Leucothrix mucor DSM 2157: one gene and its partner. The protein of the gene in region 1 interacts with the protein of each later gene in a pairwise test. Links are inferred from orthologs where the notes say so. Each region holds a gene or a part of one and is shown in the gene's direction. Other genes may lie near its edges. The genes, in order: nth and aceE.

What was found.
Region 2: the proteins of nth (region 1) and aceE interact in binary tests that used the Escherichia coli proteins (3 or more experiments, as listed by UniProt). The link is inferred for Leucothrix mucor DSM 2157 from one-to-one orthologs.

Annotation. Positions count from the first base shown.
Region 1 is NZ_ATTE01000001.1:801,388-808,982, forward strand. Bases 3,723-6,721 are described here. They hold nth (endonuclease III), read left to right. Parts: upstream 3,723-4,905; coding sequence 4,906-5,538; downstream 5,539-6,721. Other genes in these bases: rsxG (electron transport complex subunit RsxG), read left to right, coding at 3,723-4,192; LEUMU_RS24465 (electron transport complex subunit E), read left to right, coding at 4,185-4,913; LEUMU_RS0103585 (hypothetical protein), read left to right, coding at 5,650-6,549; LEUMU_RS0103590 (DUF2971 domain-containing protein), read left to right, coding at 6,692-6,721. Also shown: electron transport complex subunit RsxA, read left to right, coding at 1-327; electron transport complex subunit RsxB, read left to right, coding at 334-906; electron transport complex subunit RsxC, read left to right, coding at 903-2,543; electron transport complex subunit RsxD, read left to right, coding at 2,533-3,579; more of rsxG, read left to right, coding at 3,569-3,722; more of LEUMU_RS0103590, read left to right, coding at 6,722-7,345. UniProt on the Escherichia coli protein: DNA repair enzyme that has both DNA N-glycosylase activity and AP-lyase activity. The DNA N-glycosylase activity releases various damaged pyrimidines from DNA by cleaving the N-glycosidic bond, leaving an AP (apurinic/apyrimidinic) site.
Region 2 is NZ_ATTE01000001.1:1,913,883-1,930,461, forward strand. What follows is about bases 6,826-10,045. They hold aceE (pyruvate dehydrogenase (acetyl-transferring), homodimeric type), read left to right. Parts: upstream 6,826-7,181; coding sequence 7,182-9,845; downstream 9,846-10,045. Other genes in these bases: rnt (ribonuclease T), read right to left, coding at 6,826-6,972; aceF (dihydrolipoyllysine-residue acetyltransferase), read left to right, coding at 9,856-10,045. Also shown: LEUMU_RS0108500 (Tex family protein), read right to left, coding at 73-2,412; LEUMU_RS25220 (DUF599 domain-containing protein), read left to right, coding at 2,482-3,180; LEUMU_RS25225 (flotillin family protein), read right to left, coding at 3,252-4,895; LEUMU_RS0108515 (replication-associated recombination protein A), read right to left, coding at 5,015-6,337; more of rnt, read right to left, coding at 6,334-6,825; more of aceF, read left to right, coding at 10,046-11,517; lpdA (dihydrolipoyl dehydrogenase), read left to right, coding at 11,527-13,296; LEUMU_RS0108540 (DUF924 family protein), read left to right, coding at 13,301-13,846; LEUMU_RS0108545 (metallophosphoesterase), read left to right, coding at 13,921-14,652; LEUMU_RS0108550 (Fe-S cluster assembly transcription factor), read right to left, coding at 14,695-15,177; LEUMU_RS0108555 (DUF1249 domain-containing protein), read right to left, coding at 15,336-15,770; LEUMU_RS0108560 (alpha-D-glucose phosphate-specific phosphoglucomutase), read left to right, coding at 15,963-16,579. UniProt on the Escherichia coli protein: Component of the pyruvate dehydrogenase (PDH) complex, that catalyzes the overall conversion of pyruvate to acetyl-CoA and CO(2).

The DNA of each region.
Region 1 (7,595 bases):
TTTACCGAGCTGGTCGTGCACAAATCAAGCCCGATGCTTTATAACGTATTAGGCATCTATCTGCCGCTAATTACCACTAACTGCGCCGTTCTCGGGGTGGCATTGCTCAATGTGCAGCAAAGTCACGGATTCTTAGAGTCGGCTTTATATGGTTTTGGTGCTTCAATTGGCTTCACCTTAGTATTGGTGCTATTTGCGGCCATGCGCGAGCGAATTGCGGTCTCTGATGTGCCGCAAGCCTTTAAAGGCAACGCCATTGGCATGATCACGGCAGGCTTAATGGCACTGGCGTTTATGGGTTTCACCGGTTTAATCAAGGCGCAGTAATTCACAATGGTTATGGCAATTCTAGTAATGGTGGGTTTGGCAGCGTTTTTTGGCGCACTGCTAGGCTATGCGGCGCTTAAATTTAAAGTTGAAGGCGATCCGATTACCGATCAAATTGATCAGTTACTGCCACAAACGCAGTGCGGTCAATGTGGTTACCCCGGCTGTCGGCCTTATGCCGAAGCCATCGCCAAAGAAGAGGTGGGAATTAATCATTGCCCGCCAGGTGGTGAAGCCACGATTCAGGCATTGGCCGATCTGCTGGATGTAGAAGCCGTTCCGCTAGATGCTGAAATTGGCGAGCATCCTCCCGAGCCATTAGTGGCGATTATCCGCGAAGACACTTGCATCGGTTGCACCTTGTGCATTCAAGCCTGTCCGGTGGATGCGATTGTCGGTGCGGCGAAACAAATGCACACGATTATTGCAGATGAATGTACCGGCTGTGAGCTGTGCTTGCCGCCATGTCCCGTGGATTGCATTGATATGATTCCGGTACCTAAAACGCCGGAAACTTGGGTGTTTCCTGAGCCAAAGGGGCTGCGGAATATTCCGGTAAAAGTGGAGTACAGCGCATGAGCGGCATCGTCCAACAACTTTGGCGCATGAGCGGTGGGGTGCATCCTGAGTTTCATAAAGCGATTTCCACGCATTCGCCAATTGAAACCTCCGCCATTCCAAACGAATTAATTGTGCCATTGCAGCAGCATGTGGGGCATTTGCCTGATTTGCAGGTTAGCGTTGGTGAACCCGTTTATAAAGGGCAGGTGCTGGCGACCTCCAGTCATGCAGGCGTCAGTGCGGCGGTTCATGCGCCAAGCTCTGGCACGGTCAGCAAAATTGATAATCACGCCTTGCCACATCCTTCAGCCTTGCCGGGCTTATGCGTCACGATTAAAACCGATGGCAAAGATGATTGGGGCAGTGAGCGCATGGCTCCGCTGGCCAATTACACTGAGCAGTCGCCGGAAGAGTTACTGGCCCGTATTGATGCGGCAGGCGTAGTGGGCTTAGGCGGCGCAGTATTTCCCTGTGAAGTGAAGCTGGCTTCAGCCGGTCAAAGTCGGGTCGATACGCTCATTATTAATGGGGCAGAGTGCGAGCCATACATCAGCTGCGATGACATGCTAATGCGCGAGCGGGCGGCAGAAGTATTGCAAGGCATCGATATAGTCATGTATTTGCTGAAAGCCAAGCGCTGCCTGATTGGCATTGAAGACAATAAACCGGAAGCCGTTGCGGCGCTCAAGCAAGCACTTGCAGATCAAAGCAACTTAGCCAATGCCACCAATATCGAAGTCATTGCCGTACCAACCATGTACCCCAGCGGTGATGCGCGCCAGCTAACCAAAATTCTGACCGGCCTTGAAATCCCTCGCAATGTGCGCTCTCCTACACTGGGTTCGCTTTGCCACAATGTGGGCACGGTTTACAGTATTTATTGCGCCGTGGTGCGTGGCGAGCCGTTGCTCTCGCGCATTGTGACCGTCACGGGGGATGGCATTCAGCAGCCTAAAAACTTCGATGCCTTGTTGGGTACGCCGTTTAGTTTTTTGGTCGAGCAGGCTGGCGGCTACACCAAGCGCGCTGAACGCCTGATTATGGGCGGCCCGATGATGGGATTCGCATTGCCTAGCGATGAGTTCCCCGTGGTTAAAGCCACCAACTGCATTTTGGTTAGCTCCAAATCCGAGTTGCGGCTAAATCAGCAGCAAGAGGCACCTAGTGAACGCTTGGTGATGCCGTGCATTCGTTGCGGTAAGTGTATGCAAGCCTGTCCAGTGGAATTACTGCCGCAACAGCTGTACTGGCATGCCCGTGCTAAGGATTTTGAAAAAGCCGCCGAGCATAAGTTGGCTGACTGCATTGAGTGTGGTGCTTGCAGCTATGTTTGCCCCAGTCATATACCGCTGGTGGATTATTTCCGCTTTGCTAAAACTGAAATCAAAGCGCAAGAACTGGCGACCCTAAAAGCCAATCAATCCCGCGAACGACACGAGTTTAACGAATACCGCAAAGTGCGCGATAAAGCGGAGCGAGAAGCCAAACGCCAAAAACAAAAAGAAGCCCTGCAACAAAAGAAAGCCGGTGCTGCGGGTGGCGGCGATAATAAGCAGGATGTGATCAAAGCGGCGATGGAACGCGCCAAAGCCAAAAAAGCCGCACTCAAAGCGCAGGCTGAAACACAACAGGATGATTCTGATCATGCAGTTTGATACGCAAACCGCCAGCTTAGTCAACGACGCGCCGGATATCTCCGGCCTGATGAAGCAGGTTTTATACGCGCTGGTGCCGGGCGTACTTACGCTGCTGTACTTCTACGGCTGGGGCGTACTGATTAACGTGTTATTGGCGGTGGCATTCGCGTTATCGCTGGAAGCCTTAGCGCTGTGGGTACGTAAGCGGCCCATTAAAGCCTTTCTCAACGATTACAGTGCGGTGGTTACCGCTTGCTTATTTGCGCTGACTTTGCCGCCACTGGTTAGCTGGTGGATGATATTGGTCGGGCTGTTTTTCGCCATTATCGTCGCTAAGCATTTATACGGCGGCATCGGCTACAACCCCTTTAATCCGGCCATGATTGGTTATGCGGTGTTGATCATTTCATTCCCGCTTCAAATGAGCCAGTGGCCGGGCGCTTCGACGATTACCGGTGAATGGTTAGGGCTGGGCGACTCGCTCTCGATTGTATTCGGGATGATGGATGCCGACTGGGATGCCATTACCCGCGCCACGCCCCTAGATGCGGTACGCACCGGATTAATTACCGGTCGGGAATATCAGGAAATTGTGGCCGATGACAGCTTTGGCTGGCTATCGGGCAGCGCTTGGCAATGGACTTCGCTGGCGTATATGGCAGGTGGTTTATGGCTACTGAAAAAGCAAGTCATCAGCTGGCAAATCCCAAGCGGTGTGCTGGGGGGCTTGGTGGTGGTTTCCTTAGCTATGTGGATGTTTGATTCAACCGTCTTTGCGTCACCGGTATTTCACCTGTTTAGCGGCGCGACGATGTTGGGTGCATTTTTTATCGCGACCGACCCCGTGTCTGCCAGCACGACGCCATTAGGGCAGCTATTTTACGGCGCGAGTATTGGATTCTTTATCTACGTGATCCGTACCTGGGGTGTGTATCCGGACTCGGTCGCCTTCGCCGTATTGATTATGAATATGGCCGTGCCAATGATCGATTATTACACGCAGCCAACCGTCTTCGGGCAATACAGCAAAGGTAAAACTAAGCATGTCCGTTAATAATGTAAAAGCCATGTGGCGCTCAGGCATTACGCTGGGCTTCTTTGCCTTAGTTGGCGTTGTGTTGTTGATTGGCGCGCAGTGGCTCACCAAAGATCAGATCGCCGAAAACGATCGCCAAATGCGCCTGCAACGTTTAAACGAAATTGTGTCTGCTGCGGAGTATGACAATGACTTGCTGAGTACGGCCCAGCAGCTGGATGTGGGCATTAAAGGCCTCGCCAATACCATTAAAGTATTTACCGCAAAGCAGGGTGCTAATAGCGTTGCTCGCATCTATGAAGTCACTAGCTTACAAGGCTATAGCGGCCCGATTAGCCTGCTGATTGGGGTCGATGCGCTGGATAATAGTCTGCGTGGCGTGCGGGTTATCTCGCATAAAGAAACACCGGGCTTAGGCGATAAAATCGAAACCAATAAAGCCGATTGGATTTTGCAATTCTCGGGGAAATCCTTAAGCGATCCCGATGAAAGCCAGTGGAAAGTGCGCAAAGATGGCGGCGAATTTGATCAGTTTACCGGAGCCACCATTACGCCGCGCGCGGTGGTCAATGCGGTACGCGAAACCTTAAAGCTGGCCACCTCACAACCTTTGGAACAAGCGCATGAGTGAGCTGAGTTACAAAAAAATTATTCAGGACGGTTTGTGGCATAACAACGCCGGTCTGGTGCAATTACTGGGTTTATGCCCGCTATTAGCTGTCACCAACAACGCGGTGAATGGCTTAGGGCTAGGGCTGGCAACGCTGGTGACCTTGGTGATTTCCAATGTCTCGGTGTCGTTTAGCCGGCATTGGGTCAGCCGTGAAATCCGCATTCCGTTTTACGTAATGGTAATCGCTGCCAATGTGACGGTGGTGGACTTGCTGATGAATGCCTACCTGCATAATTTGCACAATGTACTGGGCATCTTCATTCCGTTGATTGTAACCAACTGCGCGATCATTGCCCGCGCTGAAGCCTTCGCTTCTAAAAACGCCATGTTGCCATCGTTTGTGGATGGCTTGATGATGGGCTTAGGTTTCTTAGCCGTACTGGTATTGCTGGGCGGAATGCGGGAAGTGATCGGCAGCGGCACCTTATTTGCCGATGCTTCGGTGATGTTTGGCGAGTCCGCACGCGGCTTGACCTTGCAGCTATTTGATAAAGATTATCCCGGCTTCTTGCTGGCAGTATTGCCACCCGGTGCCTTTCTGGGCTTGGGGCTGATTATCGCCATTAAAAACATGATCGATGCGCATTTAGAAAAAGGGCGCGCGGCAAAACGCTTGGAAGAAAAACAAGCGGCAGAAGCGGCGAGCCGCGTGATCGGAGGCGTGCCACAAAGTGAATAAAGAAAAGCGCTATGAAATCTTCCGACGCTGGCGAGAAGCCAATCCGCACCCGACCACTGAGCTGAACTTTGCCAACCCGTTTGAGCTGTTGGTGGCGGTCACCTTATCCGCGCAATCCACTGATAAGGGCGTGAATAAAGCCACCGACAAACTGTTTAAAGTCGCCAATACGCCGCAAGCCATTTTAGATCTCGGGCTGGAAGGCCTGCGCGATTACATCAAAACCATCGGCCTGTATAACAACAAAGCCAAGAATGTGTACGCAACCTGCGAGATTTTGGTGGAGAAGCATGGTGGCGAAGTGCCGGATGATCGTGAAGCGTTGGAAGCCTTACCGGGCGTTGGGCGCAAGACGGCAAATGTAGTGCTGAATACGGCCTTTGGCCATCCTACAATGGCGGTAGACACGCATATATTCCGGCTGGCTAATCGTACGGGGATTGCTAAAGGTAAGAATGTGGTGGAAGTCGAGAAGGGCTTGCTGCGACATATCCCTAAAGAGTTTATGGTCGATGCGCATCATTGGTTGATCTTGCATGGGCGGTATATTTGTGTGGCTAGGAAGCCTAGGTGTGCTGCGTGTTTGATTAGTGATTTGTGTGATTTTAAAGAGAAAGAGCTTTAGAGTATCAGTATCAAGAGTTAACGAGCCTATAGTAACATAGATAAAGCCAAATTTAGGGTTTATAATAATATGCAGCTATTCATTTATTAAGATAGTAAATAAATATTCCATATGAGCAAATGTAAAAATAGTGTTTCTTATTATATTCATAGAATCATCCCAAGAAGCAAGGGTGATCAGCCGAATATTTATGTAGATCAGCAAAATTATTTATCTCGACTTGCGAATTTAAAATCAAAGTATATAGGTGTTGAGCATAGAAAAGAACAGTGGGATTTCTATACTTCTAGTCACTTAAAGGAAATAAATGCAAAGACGTTTTATAGCTTAAAACCTTCGAGTTTATCTGAGTTACCAGAAGGCTCCGTTGTGACAAGAAGCTTTAAATATAGAGATATTAGACTGGAAAATGAATTCCAAGCGATCATATACTCAATTAGCAGTGCGCTCTCGGCACTAACTTATGTGATAACGTCCTTTGTAAAAGGTAGTCAGAGCTTGCATAGCCATACTAAACTAATAAAAATCCTGCTAAAGACGTCAGACAACTCTATCCTTTCTAGGTTAATAATTGAAAGCGGAGAAAGTTGGTATGATGAACTTAAAGTCCGCAGGGATACAGGAACATATTACGTTTCTTTGTTACTAAAGTCTACCTTAGAACATACAATTCTTGATGGTGAAGAGTTTTTCGAAACTAAGAGCATATTAAGTTTAATGAAGTATCCAGTAAAAAAGAATTTTTTGTTATTGGATGATATACCACTTCTTGATGGTTCAGAAATGAAAAGTAAGTCCAGCGTAATTAATGGTAAAGTTGAGCTTGAAGAACAAGTACTAGATATAAATAAACAGGTTGTCTATCAAAGTAACTCACAAAAAATTGATCCAATTGATCCAATTGATCCAATTGAGTTGATTGACGGGATTTCTTATATAAACAATATTTGTTTTGAGCTAGAGTCTTATGTTATAAAGGTATTGGAAGAACTAAATAAAAAAATAATCTAAAAATTATTTTTCGATAAGGCTTTAAAGAAAATAGGTGTGTCACTCTTAAGTTCATAGGGAGACTTTTTTTCAGTTTTTTGTTTTCTCAATTTTAGCCTGCTCAGTTTGAATTATAATGAGATTAATTAATAAGGAGCTAGCTTTGAAGTTATACAGATATAGGTCTGCTAACATTAATACGTTTTCTGAGATTTTAAATCGTTGTGCTTGGCACTCACGGTTAGATAAGTTAAATGACCCTTTCGAAGGTATATATGTCAATCGCTCAAATCTAACCGATATTGATAACCTAATAGAACAACTAAAAGTATGTTGCTTTAGTACAGACCACGAAAACCTCCTGCTTTGGGCTCACTACTCAGATAATCATGAAGGTGTTTGTTTAGAGTATGATTTGACCGACGATGAGTTTAGGGGGCAGTTCTTTAAGGTCAAATATAGTAACCATCAACCAGTTTTAAATGATATTAAGTATTTCCCCAAGGGACACCCCTCAGAAGGTTTTTTACATATCAATATTAATGATAAAAGTGCCAGTGTTTTTTTAACAAAAAGTTTGGACTGGGAGTATGAGCAAGAATGGAGAAAGTTCAGAATATCTGACAACAACGCTGTAGGTGAGATCGCAGAAGTTCCTGGTCGATTAAGTGCCGTGTATTTTGGTCTAAGGGCATCTAAGGCTACAAAGCAAATTATACATAAGCTATTGCCAAAACCTATAGACATTGATTTGTGGGAGTCATCTCTGGAAGCGGGCAGTTACAAACTAACTTTTAGTAAGTACTCGATTGACTAAGGAAAGCAATTAAATAATTTACTACACCAAAATATATAGTGATGCATTAGATAACAATGTATAGATATTGATTGTATTAATGTCATGGGATGGAGTAAAATCTTCGGTCATTATTCTGTGTGATGTTAAAGTTTAGGAAGGAATTAGCGTTTAGAATAGTGAAGTGTCGTATATTCGACTAGTCAGAGATTTATAACCTACAGCATTCAGCGTGCTGCTGTGTGTAGGATGTTTCACTTGAGATTTGAAG
Region 2 (16,579 bases), 1.1 Mb from region 1 along the record:
AGCAAAAAAAAAGGGATAATTCAGCACTATGAATTATCCCTTTTTGGTTTCTAGCGTTGCCAAACCAGCAAATTATTTATTATTCTTTGCCTTAGCGAAAGCGTCCGCAAACGCATTATTAATCGGCGCAGATTCCTTCACTATTTTCGGCTTAGCAGGCTGACGGCTTTTGCCACGATTATCAGGCTTTTGCCCACCACGATTGGCAGCAGGTTTACCGCCTTCCGGCTTTTCCATCGGATCATCAAGGCGCATGGTTAACGCAATTCGCTTACGTGCCTCATCCACTTCCATGACTTTAACCTTAACGATTTGCCCAGCATTAACCACCTGATGCGGATCTTTAACAAAAGTATCGGACAACGCTGAAATATGCACCAAACCATCCTGATGCACGCCAATATCCACGAAAGCACCAAAGTGCGTTACGTTGCTTACCGTGCCTTCCAGAACCATTCCCAGCTTAAGGTCTGATAACTTCTCAACACCCTCTTTAAAGGTCGCCGCCTTAAACTCAGGGCGCGGATCACGACCCGGTTTATCCAGCTCGGCAATAATGTCATTCACCGTCGGTAAACCAAAACGCTCATCAATATAACGCTCAGGTTGAATGGATTTCAGTTGTGCGGTGTTGCCAATCAACTGACGAATATCCGTATTAGTATCTTTCAGCATGCGCTCAACCACACTATAAGACTCCGGATGCACTGCCGAGGAATCCAACGGGTTATCAGAGTTGCGAATGCGGATAAAACCAGCGGCCTGCTCAAAGGATTTCTCACCCAAGCGTGGTACTTTCATGAGCTGTTTACGATTCGTGAATACGCCATGCTCATCACGGTAATTCACAATATTCTGCGCAATGGTCTGATTCAAACCAGCAACCCGACTTAACAACGCCGCTGATGCGGTATTCGCCTCGACACCAACAAGGTTTACACAATCCTCAACCACTGAGTCCAGATTGCGAGCCAATTGCGCCTGATTAACATCATGCTGATACTGACCCACACCGATCGACTTAGGATCGATTTTAACTAACTCTGCCAGTGGGTCCTGTAAACGACGAGCAATGGAGATTGCTCCCCGAATCGTCACATCCAGCTCAGGGAATTCTTTGGAAGCCAACTCAGACGCCGAATAAACCGATGCACCCGCCTCACTAACAATAATCTTTTGCAAACCGAGCTCAGGATGCTTCTTCATCAGATCAGCACACAAGCGATCTGTTTCTCTGGACGCGGTACCATTTCCAATCGCCACTAAATGCACATCATGCTTAGCCGCCATTTTCGCTAGCTCTGCAATCGATGCATCCCACTGATTACGCGGCTGGTGCGGAAAAATTGCGGTAGAGTCCAGATACTTTCCAGTATGATCGACCACAGCCACTTTCACACCGGTACGCAAACCAGGATCTAATCCCATAGTTGCTTTCTGGCCAGCCGGAGCCGCCAATAACAAGTCTTTCAAGTTCTTCCCGAATACTTGAATGGCTTCTTCTTCGGCTTTTTGACGAAGCTCAGTCAGTAGCTCAGTTTCAAGCTTCATTTGTAGTTTAATTTTCCAAGTCCAACGCACGACTTCAGATAACCAGCTATCCGCCTTACGTCCTTGCTGACTAATATCAAAGCGCTTTGCAATGCGATATTCGCAAGGGTGCATATCTGAGCCATCTTCCGGTGCATCAACTTTTAACTGCAGAAAGCCTTCATTACGTCCGCGCAGCATGGCTAAAATACGGTGCGATGGTACTTTGCTTAAATTATCCGTGTTATCAAAATAATCCGTAAACTTGGCGGCTTCCTGCTCTTTACCCGTAACCACCACCGACTTTAGTTCGCCGCGTTGGCCCATGAAGTCACGTAACTCACCGACCAGATTTGGCTCTTCAGCAAAGCGTTCCATCAATACATATTTGGCACCTTCCAGCACGCCTTTTTCATCTTCAAAAGCCTGCTTATAGTCGGCACCGGTATTAAAGTATTTGGCTGCTTCCTGCACCGGGTCTAAGCTAGGGTTCGCCAGCAAGATATCCGCTAATGGCTCAATGCCCGCTTCAATGGCAATCTGCCCTTTGGTACGGCGCTTTTGCTTATACGGCAGGTATAAATCTTCCAGACGGGTTTTACTATCAGCCCCCATGATCTCTTGCTTTAGCGTAGGAGAAAGCTTGCCCTGCTCATCAATCAGCTTAAGAATGCTATCGCGACGGGAGTCCAGCTCTCTCAAGTAAGTCAGGCGTTCTTGTAATGCCCGCATCTGACTGTCATCCAAGCCACCGGTAACCTCTTTGCGGTAACGGGAAATAAAGGGTACGGTAGCGCCCTCATCCAGCAAAGTAACCGCCGCAGTAACCTGCTGGCTTCGGACATTCAGTTCATTAGCAATACGATCCGCTATAGCAATCATCGGCATTATCTGTGATTATTTTAAAGCATCGCATTATGATGAATTCTCCGCGACGATTAAAGGCCTTTTATGCAAGCTCTGGAAAACCTCCCCTTATCAGTATTAGATTGGGTCGCCTTAGTATGGTTTTTATTCTGCTGGCTAGGCTATAGCCGCTACGCCAACACCCACGAAAAATCACTGATGACCGTCATGGCCAGATGGCGGGACCGCTGGGCAATGGCAATGCTAAAACGCGATAACCGCATTATGGACTCACAAGTCATTATGGGATTATCTGCCGTGGTGACGTTCTTTTGCTCGACCTCTCTATTTATTACAGCCGGCTTGTTTGCAGCCATCGCGGCATCAGAAGAAATCGTCGCCCTGCTCAATCAGCTGTCGTTTGTTATCAAAACCGAAGTCAGTGTGGTCGAGCTGAAATTAGCTTTGATGATCGTAATCTTTATCTACGCGTTTTTTAAATTCGCTTGGTCGATGATGCAGCACTCCTACAGTGCCGTTATTCTGGCATCAGTCAGCAATGATGAGGCCGAGAAAAGTGAGCAGGATGAAGCCGTTGCCAAACTGATGAGCCGCCTAAGCACACTCGGCGCTCAGCACTTTAATGATGGAGTACGCTCTTATTACTATGCACTGTCAGTGATTAGCTGGTTTATTCATCCATTAGTTTTTATCTTGGTTATTAGCTGGGTGATTCTGGTGCTGTATCGGCGGGACTTTTACTCAAAGATGGTTAAGCACTTACGTAAAACAATTGGTGAATAACTACTGCTAGCTGCCAACCGTCATTGCTACGGGTATTTGGCAGCCAAGCTACTTAAATTGTGTTACCTGAATTAGTCGTTGCTAGATGACTTCCCTGCAGATTTCGGCTTTGGCTCTGGAGCACTATCGTCAGGCGCTTCATGGTCAGCTGACTCGCCAAAACGATACAAGCCGGTCATATCAGCATCTGGTGGGATTTCATCATTTCCAAGTTCCTGACCACCATTATGCTTCTTGGGATTCATTTCACGTTGCAGGCTTTTAGTCAGGTCTTTAATACCGGTACCAGTGAGGCCGATTTCGTTCAACAGCGACTCAACCATTGGCGCTTGAGCACGATAACGCAAAGCACTATCCACCACCTGATCAGCTAAACTACCACCGCCACCATTGCCACCACCAGACCCCGGTGGTAAAGCACCACCCGCACCGCCTCCACGACTGACAACATTCGAGAAGCCATCAACCTGCATAATCTTAATGCCTTCGATATTCTCCAGTGGTCGTACACTTTCGCGAATAATTTCAGGCAGCTGCGAAACAATCTTAGTTTTAACCTGCATCGCAATCTGCTTATCAGAGAGCTGATTGGCCGCCAAGTTAAGTGCTGTCTTACCCTGAGCTTCCACTTCAAAACGCACTTTCGCAGCACCGGCTTCACGCACTTCCGCATCCGCATGCGCAATGGCAAAGATGCGTTGACGGTCCGCTTCTTTCTCAGCACTAATCACTTCTACCAAGCGGTTCCGATCGGCCTGTGCTTTCTCTTGAGCTGTGGTGATTTCTTCTTTCTTAGTCGCAGCCTTGGCTTTAACTTCATCCGTTTCAATCCATGCCTCAGCGATGGAGCGCTCTGCCTCAGCTTTTGCCCGACTTTCCTTACGGCGCGCTTCCTGCAACTCAATAGAGGTTTGAATTCTGGCTTCTTCGATCTGCCGATCAACAATGATCTTCGCTTCTTCAATCGCTTTTTGCTGTTGTTGGTCCGCAAAAGCTTCCTGCTTTTCAATGTCAAGCTGCTTGTTATGCGCCTCTAAATCGCCTTGCTTAATGGCGATCAGCTTGTTGTTTTCAACTTCATTCTGACGCTTTAAGTTATCTGCAATTTGCTGCTTGATATACGTCAGACCCTGTACATCAAAGGCATTGTCCGTATTGAAGAATTTGAGATCAGTCTGATTTAACTGTGTCAGTGCCACCGACTCCAGCATCAAACCCATTTTAGCCAAATCCGTCTTAACACCTTCTTCGACGTTGCGACCAAACTCACTGCGCTTATCGTGCATGTCCTGCATATCCATCACGGATGCAGCGCGGCGCAAGGCATCAACGCAACGACCTTCAACCTGCTCTTTCAATTGATCGGGATACAAAGTTCGCTGACCCAAGGCCTGAGCCGCTCTGGCAATGGATTCGTGATTCGGTTCGACACGCAGAAAGAATTCAGAGTTAACATTAATTCGGGTACGGTCCTTGGTAATCAGGGACTGCTCATCACCCCGTGAAATGATGATTTTCAGGGTACTCATGTTCACATTGATCTTGTCATGCAGAACGGGGAATACGAAACCTCCATTATCGGAGAATACTTTTTCACCACCCAAGCCGGTACGAACAAAGGCCAATTCTTTAGTGGATCGCTTAAAAAACATGACAAACGCAACGGTAGCGACTGCCACCACAATAACCAGCAAAATCCCAATCGTTAATAGCATGCTCAAATTATTCCCTGCCCAAAATATCCTTCAGAATACTGCCAGCCATCGCTTGTCGCTCAATGATTAAGTCTTGACTATCAGTTATTTAAGCAGTTTAGCATAGTCATTAGATTAAACTAGCTGGATTTTTTGCGGGCAATCTTATCTTTTTCGCGAAGCGCTTTTAACTTGTCGCCGATCTTGATTTCAAGGCCACGGGCAACCGGCTGATAGTAGACGCGATCTTGCAAGGCATCGGGTAAATAGGTTTCACCCGCAGCATAGGCATCGTCTTCATTGTGCGCATAACGATAACCCTCATTAAAGCCCATTTGCTTCATCAAACGTGTGGGCGCATTACGTAAATGCATGGGGACTTCGAGGCTGCCAGATTTAGCCGCATCATCTTTCGCATGATTGTAAGCCATGTAAGCGGCATTACTTTTAGGTGCAACTGCAAGATAAAGTACCGCCTGAGCCAATGCCAACTCTCCTTCAGGACTCCCTAAGCGATCAAATGTCTGCCAGGCATCCAATGCCAGCGATAGAGCACGCGGATCGGCATTACCGACCTCTTCGCTCGCCATACGCACAATGCGGCGTGCAACATAATGAGGATCACAACCACCATCCAACATGCGGCAAAACCAATACAAAGCCCCATCAGGATTACTACCACGCACCGACTTGTGCAGAGCCGAGATCTGTTCGTAAAAGACATCACCCTTATTATCAAAGCGGTTATGCCGCTCAGTGGCTAATTCAGCAATGACGGATTCTGAAATAATAACGCCATCATCGTCGGGATTCGGCTCGGCTAAATCGACCGCAATTTCTAACCAGTTAAGCGCCCTTCTGGCATCACCATCTGCGGCAACTGAAATATTATCAACCACCTTTTCAGGCACTTGCAGGCCTAACTTACCAAAGCCAACCACTTCATCGTTAATGGCACGGCTTAAAACCTGACGGATATCGTCCGGCGTTAGCGCCCGCAGCACATAGGTACGCAAGCGTGATAACAAGGCATTATTTAATTCAAAAGACGGGTTTTCAGTGGTCGCACCAATGAAAATAAAGGTGCCATTCTCAATATGCGGCAAGAAAGCATCTTGCTGAGACTTATTAAAGCGATGGACTTCATCAACAAATAACACGGAAGCCCGCTGAGTATCCGCATAATGTTGTCGGGCTTTATCAACCGCCAAACGAATATCTTTAACGCCAGACAATACGGCAGAGAGTGTTTGAAAGGCCGCACCACTGTAGTTTGCAATCAGACGAGCCAGTGTTGTTTTGCCGGTGCCCGGTGGCCCCCAAAACAACATGGAGTGCAAATGATCCTGATCAATCGCCGCTCGCAAAGGTTTGCCAGCCGCTAATAAATGAGACTGGCCGGCATAGTCTTCTAGCCGTTCAGGCCGCATGCGATCGGCCAGAGGCTGGAACGCATTACTCATTCTTCTAAGCTAGGTACGTATTGACGCCATTTATTCATTACATGGCAAAATAAGTCGGCCGTTTTTTCAGCATCATACATGGCAGAATGCGCCTGTGTACCATCCCAATCAAAGCCTGCTTTTTTCACTGAACGCGCTAAAACCGTTTGCTCAAAAGCCATGGCTGCTAAAGTCACGGTATCAAAGGTGCTAAATGGGTGAAACGGGTTGCGCTTTTGCTTAAGACGTTCTACTGTTGCATTAAGAAAGTTCAGGTCAAATGCTGCATTATGTCCCACTAGTACCGCACGGTTACACTCATTTAACTTGATTTCTTCGCGGGTAGCTTTGAACATCTGATTAATAGCAATACTTTCATCAACGGCTATTTGTTGACGGAAGGGCTGAAACGGATCAATACCGTTTACCTCCAGAGATTTGGGGTCCATATTAGCCCCCTCAAACGGTTCTATGTGCCAGTTCAGCGTTTTCCAACGGTAAAGGTCGCCATTAGCGTCTCGACGGATAAATACCGCCGCCATTTCTAATAGCGCATCTGTTTTGTGGTTAAAACCTCCGGTTTCAAGGTCAATCACTACCGGCAAAAAGCCTCTGAAACGCCCTGCGAGAGGGTAAATTTGGGATTCTTCAGTCATACTATCAAGCTTACAGTAATGCTAAATAAAATAACACAGGATTCATTTTCTCTGGGTTAATTTAACAATTGTTAAAACGGCCTTGAATTTATTCTTCCCTCGTAAGTTACTGTTTTTAAAATTGATATTTTTTAAGATTTTTTTTCTAGGATAAATTAAAAATCACTGCTATGCTAGATTCGCAACCTAACATGAGGAGAGACCTTATTATGACGATCAATAACCCAGGAATGGATATTGACCCGCAGGAAACGGCTGACTGGACAGAATCGATCAATGCGATCATCGAAGCAGAAGGCGTTCAACGTGCTCATTTTATTATAGAAAAATTGATCGCTACCGCGCGAGTCAATGGTGCCAACCTCCCGTATTCTTCAAATACTGCTTATATCAATACGATTCCTACCCACCTTGAAGAGCCTATTCCGGGCGATCAGGCAATCGAAAGCCGTATTCGTACTTACATCCGCTGGAACGCTGCCGCGATGGTTGTTCGCGCAAACCGTAAGAGCTCAGAGCTCGGCGGACACATTGCGTCGTTTGCCTCATCCGCAACCCTGTATGATGTAGGATTTAACCACTTCTGGAATGCACCATCTCCAGAACACGGTGGTGACTTAGTATTCTACCAAGGCCATATCACGCCAGGTATCTACGCGCGTTCATTTATGGAAGGACGCTTAAGCGAAGAGCAGCTGGATAACTTCCGTCAAGAAACTGGCGGCAATGGTCTCTCCTCTTACCCTCACCCATGGCTGATGCCTGACTATTGGCAGTTCCCGACCGTATCAATGGGTCTGGGTCCAATCAAGTCTATCTACCAAGCGCGCTTCATGAAGTATCTGCAGCTGCGTCATCTGGCAGACACTAAAGACCGTCGCGTCTGGGGCTTCCTCGGTGATGGTGAAGTCGATGAGCCAGAATCACTAGGTGCTATTTCTCTAGCCGGTCGTGAGCAGCTGGACAACCTGACCTGGGTTATCAACTGTAACTTACAGCGTCTGGATGGTCCGGTTCGTGGTAATGGCAAGATCGTACAAGAGCTTGAAGCTATTTTCCGTGGCGCAGGCTGGAACGTGATTAAAGTCATGTGGGGTTCTTACTGGGATCCGCTATTGGCTAAAGACAAAGACGGCATTCTGCAAAAACGCATGCTGGAAGTAGTTGATGGAGAATTCCAGAACTACAAAGCTAAAGATGGCGCGTATGTACGTGAGAATTTCTTTGGTAAATACCCTGAGCTGAAAGCCATGGTATCTAAAATGTCGGATGATGATATCTGGCGTTTGAACCGTGGTGGTCACGATCCTCACAAGGTATATGCGGCATATCATGCGGCAGTTAACCACAAAGGTCAGCCTACCGTTATTTTGGCACACACTGTAAAAGGTTACGGTATGGGCGCTGCGGGTCAGGGTCAAAACCGCACACACAGCCAGAAGAAGCTAAACGAAGAAGAGATGATGGACTTCGCAAAGCGCTTCAACATCCCAATCAGTGATGAAGATGCAGCTGCAGCAAACTACTATCTGCCTCCGATTGACAGTGAAGAACGTCAGTACATGCTGGCTCGTCGTAAAGAATTGGGTGGTTCGATTCCGGTTCGTAACACGACTGCGGCACCACTGAGCATTCCTGAGCTGGATGTATTAGCACCAATCTTACAAGGTTCCGGCGATCGTGAAATGTCTACAACAATGGCATTTGTACGTATTCTGACGATCCTGACGCGTGATAAGAAACTGGGCAAACACATCGTTCCAATCGTCCCTGACGAAGCCCGCACCTTTGGTATGGAAGGTATGTTCCGTCAGTTAGGTATTCACTCTTCTGTAGGCCAGTTATACGAGCCACAGGATAAAGATCAGGTTATGTTCTATAAAGAGGACAAATCCGGTCAGATTCTGGAAGAAGGTATCAACGAAGCAGGCGCATTCTCCTCATGGATTGCGGCGGCAACGTCATACAGCGCGCACGGCGTAAATATGGTTCCATTCTATATTTACTACTCCATGTTTGGTTTCCAGCGTATTGGTGACTTGGCTTGGGCAGCAGGTGACTGTCGTTCACGTGGATTCTTGATTGGTGCAACCGCAGGTCGTACGACGCTGGCGGGTGAAGGCCTGCAACATCAGGATGGACACGGCATGGTTCAGGCTGCGCTGATTCCTAACTGTATTAGTTATGACCCAACCTTCTCTTATGAGATGGCGGTGATCATTCATGACGGTATGCGCCGCATGTATGTGAATCAGGAAGATATCTACTACTACATCACTGCAATGAACGAGAACTACCAGCAGCCTGCGCTGCCTGAAGGTGCCAACGAAGGCATTCTTAAAGGTATGTACTTGTTCCAAGGTGGCGGCAAGAAGAAGAAGAAGGTTCAGTTACTAGGTTCCGGTACGATTCTGCGCGAAGCCATTGCTGCAGCCGAGATTCTGAGCGAAGAATGGGGCGTGGACTCCGATATCTGGAGCTGCACAAGCTTCAATGAATTGGCTCGTGAAGCGAATGATGTTGAGCGTTGGAACCGTCTGCACCCACTGGAAAATCCAAAAGTGCCATACGTTTCTCAACTGCTGAAAGGCCATCGCGGCCCTGTGATTGCGGCAACGGATTATATCCGCCAATATCCAGAGCAAATTCGCCAATGGGTTCCAGCGCGTTACTCAGTACTGGGTACAGATGGTTACGGCCGCAGTGACACTCGTGTTGAATTGCGTCGTCACTTCGAAGTTAACGCAACCCACATCGTGGTTGCTGCACTGAAAGCCTTGGCAGACGAAGGCACATTGCCAGCCGCTAAGGTTGCTGAAGCGATTGAGAAGTACGGCATCGACGTTGATAAAACCAACCCACTACACGCCTGAGGAGATAATTATGTCGATTAAAAACATTGTTGTACCCGATATTGGTGATTTTGATGAAGTTGAAATCATCGAAGTGCTGGTGGCGGTCGGTGATCGCGTTGAAGTTGAGGACTCGCTGATTACGGTTGAGTCTGATAAAGCTTCGATGGAAATCCCAAGCTCAGATGCGGGAATCGTTAAAGAAGTAAAGGTGAGTGTCGGCGATAAAATCGCAGAAGGTAGCCTGGTTATTACTTTGGAAGTGGATGCAGCAGCTGACGCTGCGCCTGCGGAGGCTCCGGTGGAAACACCAGCCCCTGCGGCGGCACCTGCTCCGGCTCCAGCCGCCCCTGCACCAGCAGCTCCGGTTGCTGCGGCAGCGCCAGCTGGCCCGGTTGAAGTGTTAGTACCAGACATTGGTGATTTTGACTCAGTTGAAATCATTGAAGTACTGGTCGCTGTTGGCGATCGCGTTGAAGTTGAGGACTCGCTGATTACAGTTGAGTCTGATAAAGCTTCGATGGAAATCCCAAGTTCACACGCCGGTACCGTCAAAGAGCTAAAAGTTAGCGTTGGCGATAATGTAGCCAAAGGTAGCTTGGTATTGATTTTGGATGCTGACGCAGATGCTGCGGCACCTGCTCCAGCGGCGAGTGAACCTGCAGCGGCTCCGGCTCCTGCGGCAACACCAGCGCCAGCTCCGGCAGCAGCCCCTGCTCCAGTGGCAGAAGCACCAAAGCAATCACCCACCGCTAATATTGATGAGGTTAGTTTTAAGCGTGCTTACGCCAGCCCTTCTGTTCGCCGCTTAGCGCGTGAGCTGGGTGTTGACTTAGGCAAGGTAAACGGTAGCGGCCGCAAAAAACGCATTGTTAAGGATGATATCTTTAGCCATGTGAAAGCCGTCATGACAGCCCCTGCTCCAAAAGCGGCTCCGGCTGCGGGTGGTTCAGGATTTGGCATTGCGCCAATGCCAGCCATTGATTTCAGCAAATGGGGCGACATTGAAACGCAGCCTCTGAGCAAAATCAACAAGCTGACTGGTGAATACCTACATCGAAGCTGGGTGAGCATCCCTCACGTCACGCAATTTGACGAAGCGGATATCACCGAGATGGAAGCATTCCGCAAGCAAGTGGCTAAGGAAATGGAGAAAGAAGGCGTGAAAATTACGCCGCTGGCTTTCATTATCAAAGCCGTAGTTGCCAGCATGAAGGCCTTCCCTCGCTTTAACAGCTCGCTGGATTCAACCGGTGAAAATCTGGTGATGAAGCAATACTTCAACATTGGTATTGCGGTGAATACGCCAGATGGCTTGGTGGTTCCGGTTATCACGGATGCCGACAAGAAGACTTTGGTTGAATTGTCGAATGAAATTCGTGAGTTTGCTGGTAAAGCGCGCAACAAGAAACTGAAGCCTGCTGAAATGCAAGGCGGTTGTTTCACTATCTCTAGTCTGGGTGGTATTGGTGGAACGGCTTACACGCCAATCATCAATGGCGCTGAAGTGGCAATTCTGGGTGTTTCTAACACTCGTACTTCACCAGTCTGGGATGGCAGCAGCTTCCAGCCACGTCAAATCCTGCCATTGTCATTATCGTATGACCATCGCGTGATTGATGGTGTTGCTGGTGCGCAGTTCACGACTTACTTATGCCGCATGTTGAGCGACGTGCGCCGTTTACTGGTTTAGGAGAATCTCATGAGTCAGCAAATTGAAATTAAAGTCCCGAATATCGGCGATTTTGACGGCGTAGAAGTAATCGAAGTACTGGTTGGCGTCGGTGACGTGGTTGCAGCAGAAGATTCACTGATTACCGTGGAGTCTGATAAAGCCTCCATGGAAATCCCTTGCTCGGATAGCGGAACAATTACCGAAGTATTGGTAAACGTTGGCGATACCGTGGCAGAAGGCAGTGTGATTTTCAAACTGGAATCTGGCGCTGCAGCGGCTAGTGAGCCTGCTCCGGCAGCCGCTGCTGAGCCAGCACCTGCCCCAAAAGCTGAACCTGCTGCGGCGCCAGCGCCAACGGCAGCCACATTCTCAGGTGAATCAGATCAGCATGCACAGTTAGTCGTTCTGGGCTCCGGCCCGGGCGGCTACACCGCAGCATTCCGCGCGGCCGATTTGGGCCAGAATGTCATCATGATCGAGCGCTACGAGAGTATCGGTGGTGTGTGTCTGAATGTGGGTTGTATTCCATCCAAGGCCTTACTGCACACCGCTGAAATCATCAATGAAGCCGCAGAATTTGGGCATCAGGGTGTGACGTTCTCCGAACCAGAGATTGACTTGGACAAGCTGCGCGCGCACAAAGATGATGTGGTGGGTAAATTAACCGGTGGTTTGAAAGGTCTGGCTAAGCAACGCAAAGTCACGATCGTTAAAGGCTACGGTAAATTTACTTCAGCCAATACCATTAACGTGGTCGATGAAGATGGCGCTTCTCAAGTAATCAGCTTTGATAATTGCATTATCGCTGCGGGTTCTCGAGTCACTAAGTTGCCATTTATTCCTTGGGATGACCCACGCGTAATCGACTCCACTGGCGCGCTGGAATTGGCAGAAGTGCCTGAGCGTATGCTGGTGGTTGGTGGCGGTATCATTGGTCTGGAAATGGCCACGGTATACGATGCACTGGGCTCCAAGATCACCGTTGTTGAATTATCGCCGGGCTTAATTCCGGGACCGGATCGTGACTTGATTCGCCCACTGGAAAAGCGCATTAAGGCTAAATATGAAAATATTTACCTGAACACTAAAGTGACCGCCATTGAGCCAACAGAAGCAGGTTTAGTCTGTCATTTTGAAGGTGATAAAGCGCCAGCAACTGAAACCTTTGACCGGGTTCTAGTGGCAATTGGTCGTAGCCCGAATGGCTTGGCAATTGATGCAGACAAAGCCGGCGTACAGGTTGATGAGCGTGGCTTTATCAGCGTGGACAAGCAGATGCGTACCAATGTCGATCACATCTTTGCGATCGGTGACATTGTTGGTCAGCCTATGCTGGCACACAAAGCCACTCACGAAGGTAAGGTTGCGGCAGAAGTTATTGCAGGCCATAAGGCTTACTTTGATGCTCGCACTATTCCTTCTGTTGCTTATACCGATCCTGAAATTGCATGGATGGGTGAAAGTGAAGAGTCGTGCAAAGCCAACGGGATTGCCTATACTAAGGGTGTATTCCCTTGGGCAGCCAGCGGACGCTCATTGAGCCGTGGCCGTAACGAAGGTATGACCAAGGTATTGTTTGATAAGGAAACCGGTCACTTAATCGGCGCCGGTATCGTGGGCAACAATGCCGGCGAACTGATTGCTGAGGCAGTACTGGCGCTTGAGATGAATGCAGATGCTCACGATATCGGGCTAACCATTCACCCTCACCCAACCTTATCCGAGACCTTAAACTTCGCAGCGGAAGTTGCTGAAGGGACTTGTACGGATATTTACGCACCGAAGAAAAAAGGTTGATCCCATGCAGACGCCAGAGAGTATTCTGACATTTTGGTATAGCGAACCGATGAAATCTCATTGGTTCTCATCAACGCCCGAGATCGACGCGTTGATTACCCAAAATTATGAATCACTCTGGCGCGCTGCCGCTGATGGTCAGCTGGATACTTGGCAAGACAGCCCTGAGGGTTGTCTTGCTTTGTGTATCGTGCTGGATCAATTTCCACTCAATATGTTTCGTGGAGAGCCTGCCAGTTTCAGTACTGAGCAAGCCGCAGTTCAAGTGACCAAAGTCGCAATAGAAAAAGGCTTTGATCAGCAACTACCCAAAGAACAACTCAGTTTTTTATATATGCCGCTAATGCATAGCGAGCATATGCAAGATCAGGACCTATCTGTCGAGCGCTTCGAAGCGTCCGAATTAGAAGGCAATATTCGCTTTGCCAAACACCATCGTGAGATTGTAGAGCGCTATGGTCGCTTCCCACATCGTAACGCCATTCTTGGGCGTGACAGTAGCGATGCCGAAATCGAATACCTGAACTCCAAATCAGCCTTTACGGGATAAGTGATATCAAGCGGTTTTATGCTATTCTAAGCGACCTGATTCACAGAGCCTTACCAACAAGGCGCCCTTCAACTATGCCTGTACCTTTATTTAAATATTTTCCGGAAAATCATGCCGGCCGTGACTTTGTTATCGGTGACTTACATGGCATGTTTGAAACACTGGAACAATTAATGGCTCAGGTCGGTTTTAATACAGAGCAAGATCGCCTTTTCTCTGTGGGTGACTTAGTTGACCGTGGCCCGCAATCAGAGCGCGTGCTCGAGTTTTTAGGCCAACCTTGGTTTCATGCCCTGCAAGGGAATCACGAAAAGCTATTACTGCAATCGCAAGACTCAGAAGCTGTGTTTAAAGCATGGACTGAGCGCGCAGGTGGTGCTTGGTGGCTGATGGTTAAGGATGACAAACGTAAAGCCATTATTAGTGCGCTAAGCGAATTACCAATGGCTTTTGAAATCACGACCGCAACCGGTCAAATTGGTATTGTACACGCCGATATTCCAATCGGACTTGACTGGAAGGCGTTTGTGAAAGGCTTACAGGATGATGAGGAACTACAGCAGCATGCACAGTGGTCAAGGCTTCGTCATCACTATATCAGTGCTAAAGAAACGGTACCCAAGGTGCCGGGAATTGATTTGCTAGTGGTGGGGCACTCGATTGTCGATAAGCCATTGCTGGCTGCCAATCTTTACTACATAGATACCGGAGCGGCGTACATTGCTCACGGCATTGATTCAAGGCTTACGATGTTACAAATTCACCCTAAGCGGGAAGTTCATGACATCAAAACAGGCTCGGAGTGAGTCCACACGACTCCCTTGTCCGGCCTGCTTAGCAAACCCGCATCAACTTGCACGCGCAACCGGCTGGAACATCCGGTTGATGTGACTAGATGTGGTATTTTGTTGTACCGCTATGCGTCTTACTTCCGGGCGCTTAATAAAGTCAGCCAGCGTAATTCCGTTTAGGAATTCATACAGGCGATGACTTAAATCTTCCCACAACTTGTGCGTCATACAACGATCACCAGCATGGCAGTCTTCATTACCTTGGCATTGTGTACTGTCGATTGACTCATCGACGGCCAAAATAATATCCGCCACGCTAATCGCATTGGCAGGCTTACCTAAGCGGTATCCACCGCCTGGGCCACGCACACCTTCTACCAGCTTCGCTTTACGCAGCTTGGCAAACAGTTGCTCAAGGTATGACAACGAAATTCCCTGACAACTTGAAATATCTGCCAACGTAACCGGACCACTCCGATCATTAATGGCGAGATCCATCATCGCAGTTACCGCATACCGACCTTTTGTTGAAAGCTTCATCTTTACGAGTCTCCAATCAGCTAAAAATTAACAGTCTTCATTTTGGTATAGGTGCAGAGGAAAACAATTACCTAGTGAATTGGTAGGTATTATAAATAACCTAGTAGTCTAGTCAATCTTTATGACAGAGATTTAATCTATGAGTCGATTAGTGGGTATTAAAGTTGATGGCCTTGCCTAAGTAAGTACTTGACCCACTTGAATAAAAACCGATTAGTGCGCCAATGACATAATAATTGAGTATCTGACCGTAATTTACCGCTTGACACTTGTTCGCCTGAAAAATTGCAACGGCGGCTCAATACATTGGCTTGACGGGAGTCATGGTAAATCTGTATGTGCAGGTCAGGACGCGGGTCATCGCCATTTTCAAAGTCGTAGGTCAGCAGCAACATGGTTGTATGTCGGCATTGCTCCAACACCGTGATGCGAAGCGGTATCCCCGACTCAACAAAAGAAACCGTATCACCTTCTAATTTACGGATATCACCGCACAGTAGACGCAGCTGCATGTAATTAATTTCATACATTTCCATGAGCGCGGCGAATGAACGAGGGATCGGTGGAAAAATCGCCTTTTCGATATTGCTCATTATCATGAGCTCTGATTGGGACAGTGGTTGTTTGATCAGGCTTGTCGTCATAAGAAAAAGTCTACGGGAAAAGGAGGTACTGCATTGGAGTATGCGGGTTTTTAATGGAAACAACCCTGCTTTCATTCTATCATCAGAGTAAGCATAGCGTTAGATACTGCGAAACCCACCATAATATTCAAAAGGATCAGTATGAACTTTGACACGACAGCTTTTGCAGACCAGAAACCGGGAACCTCAGGACTACGTAAACAAGTCAGTCGTTTTCAAACCCCACACTATCTGCCTAACTTCATTCAATCAATTTTTAATTGCTTGCCGAGCATTGCAGGGTCGACCTTAGTAGTTGGGGGCGATGGACGATATTTCAACCGTGAAGCCATTCAGATCATCATTAGCATGGCGGCCGCGAACAAGGTTGGAAAGCTACTGATCGGACAATCCGGAATTCTATCAACACCAGCCGTTTCACATTTAATCCGCAAGCATAAAGCACTGGGCGGCATTATTTTATCCGCCAGTCATAACCCTGGTGGCCCGGATGGTGACTTCGGCATCAAGTTTAATGCAGCCAATGGCGGCCCTGCTCCGGAATCATTCACCGACCAGCTATTCGAAGTCACCAAAAATATCACGCAATACCAAAGAGCCGATAACGAGGCATTGGCTTTAGATGTACTTGGCGAGTTTAAAGTATTGGATATGCAAGTTGAGATCATTGACTCCGTTGCTGACTATGCTGACTTGATGGAAGAATTATTTGATTTTGATGCCATTCGCAGCCTGATTAAACAGGATGACTTCAAACT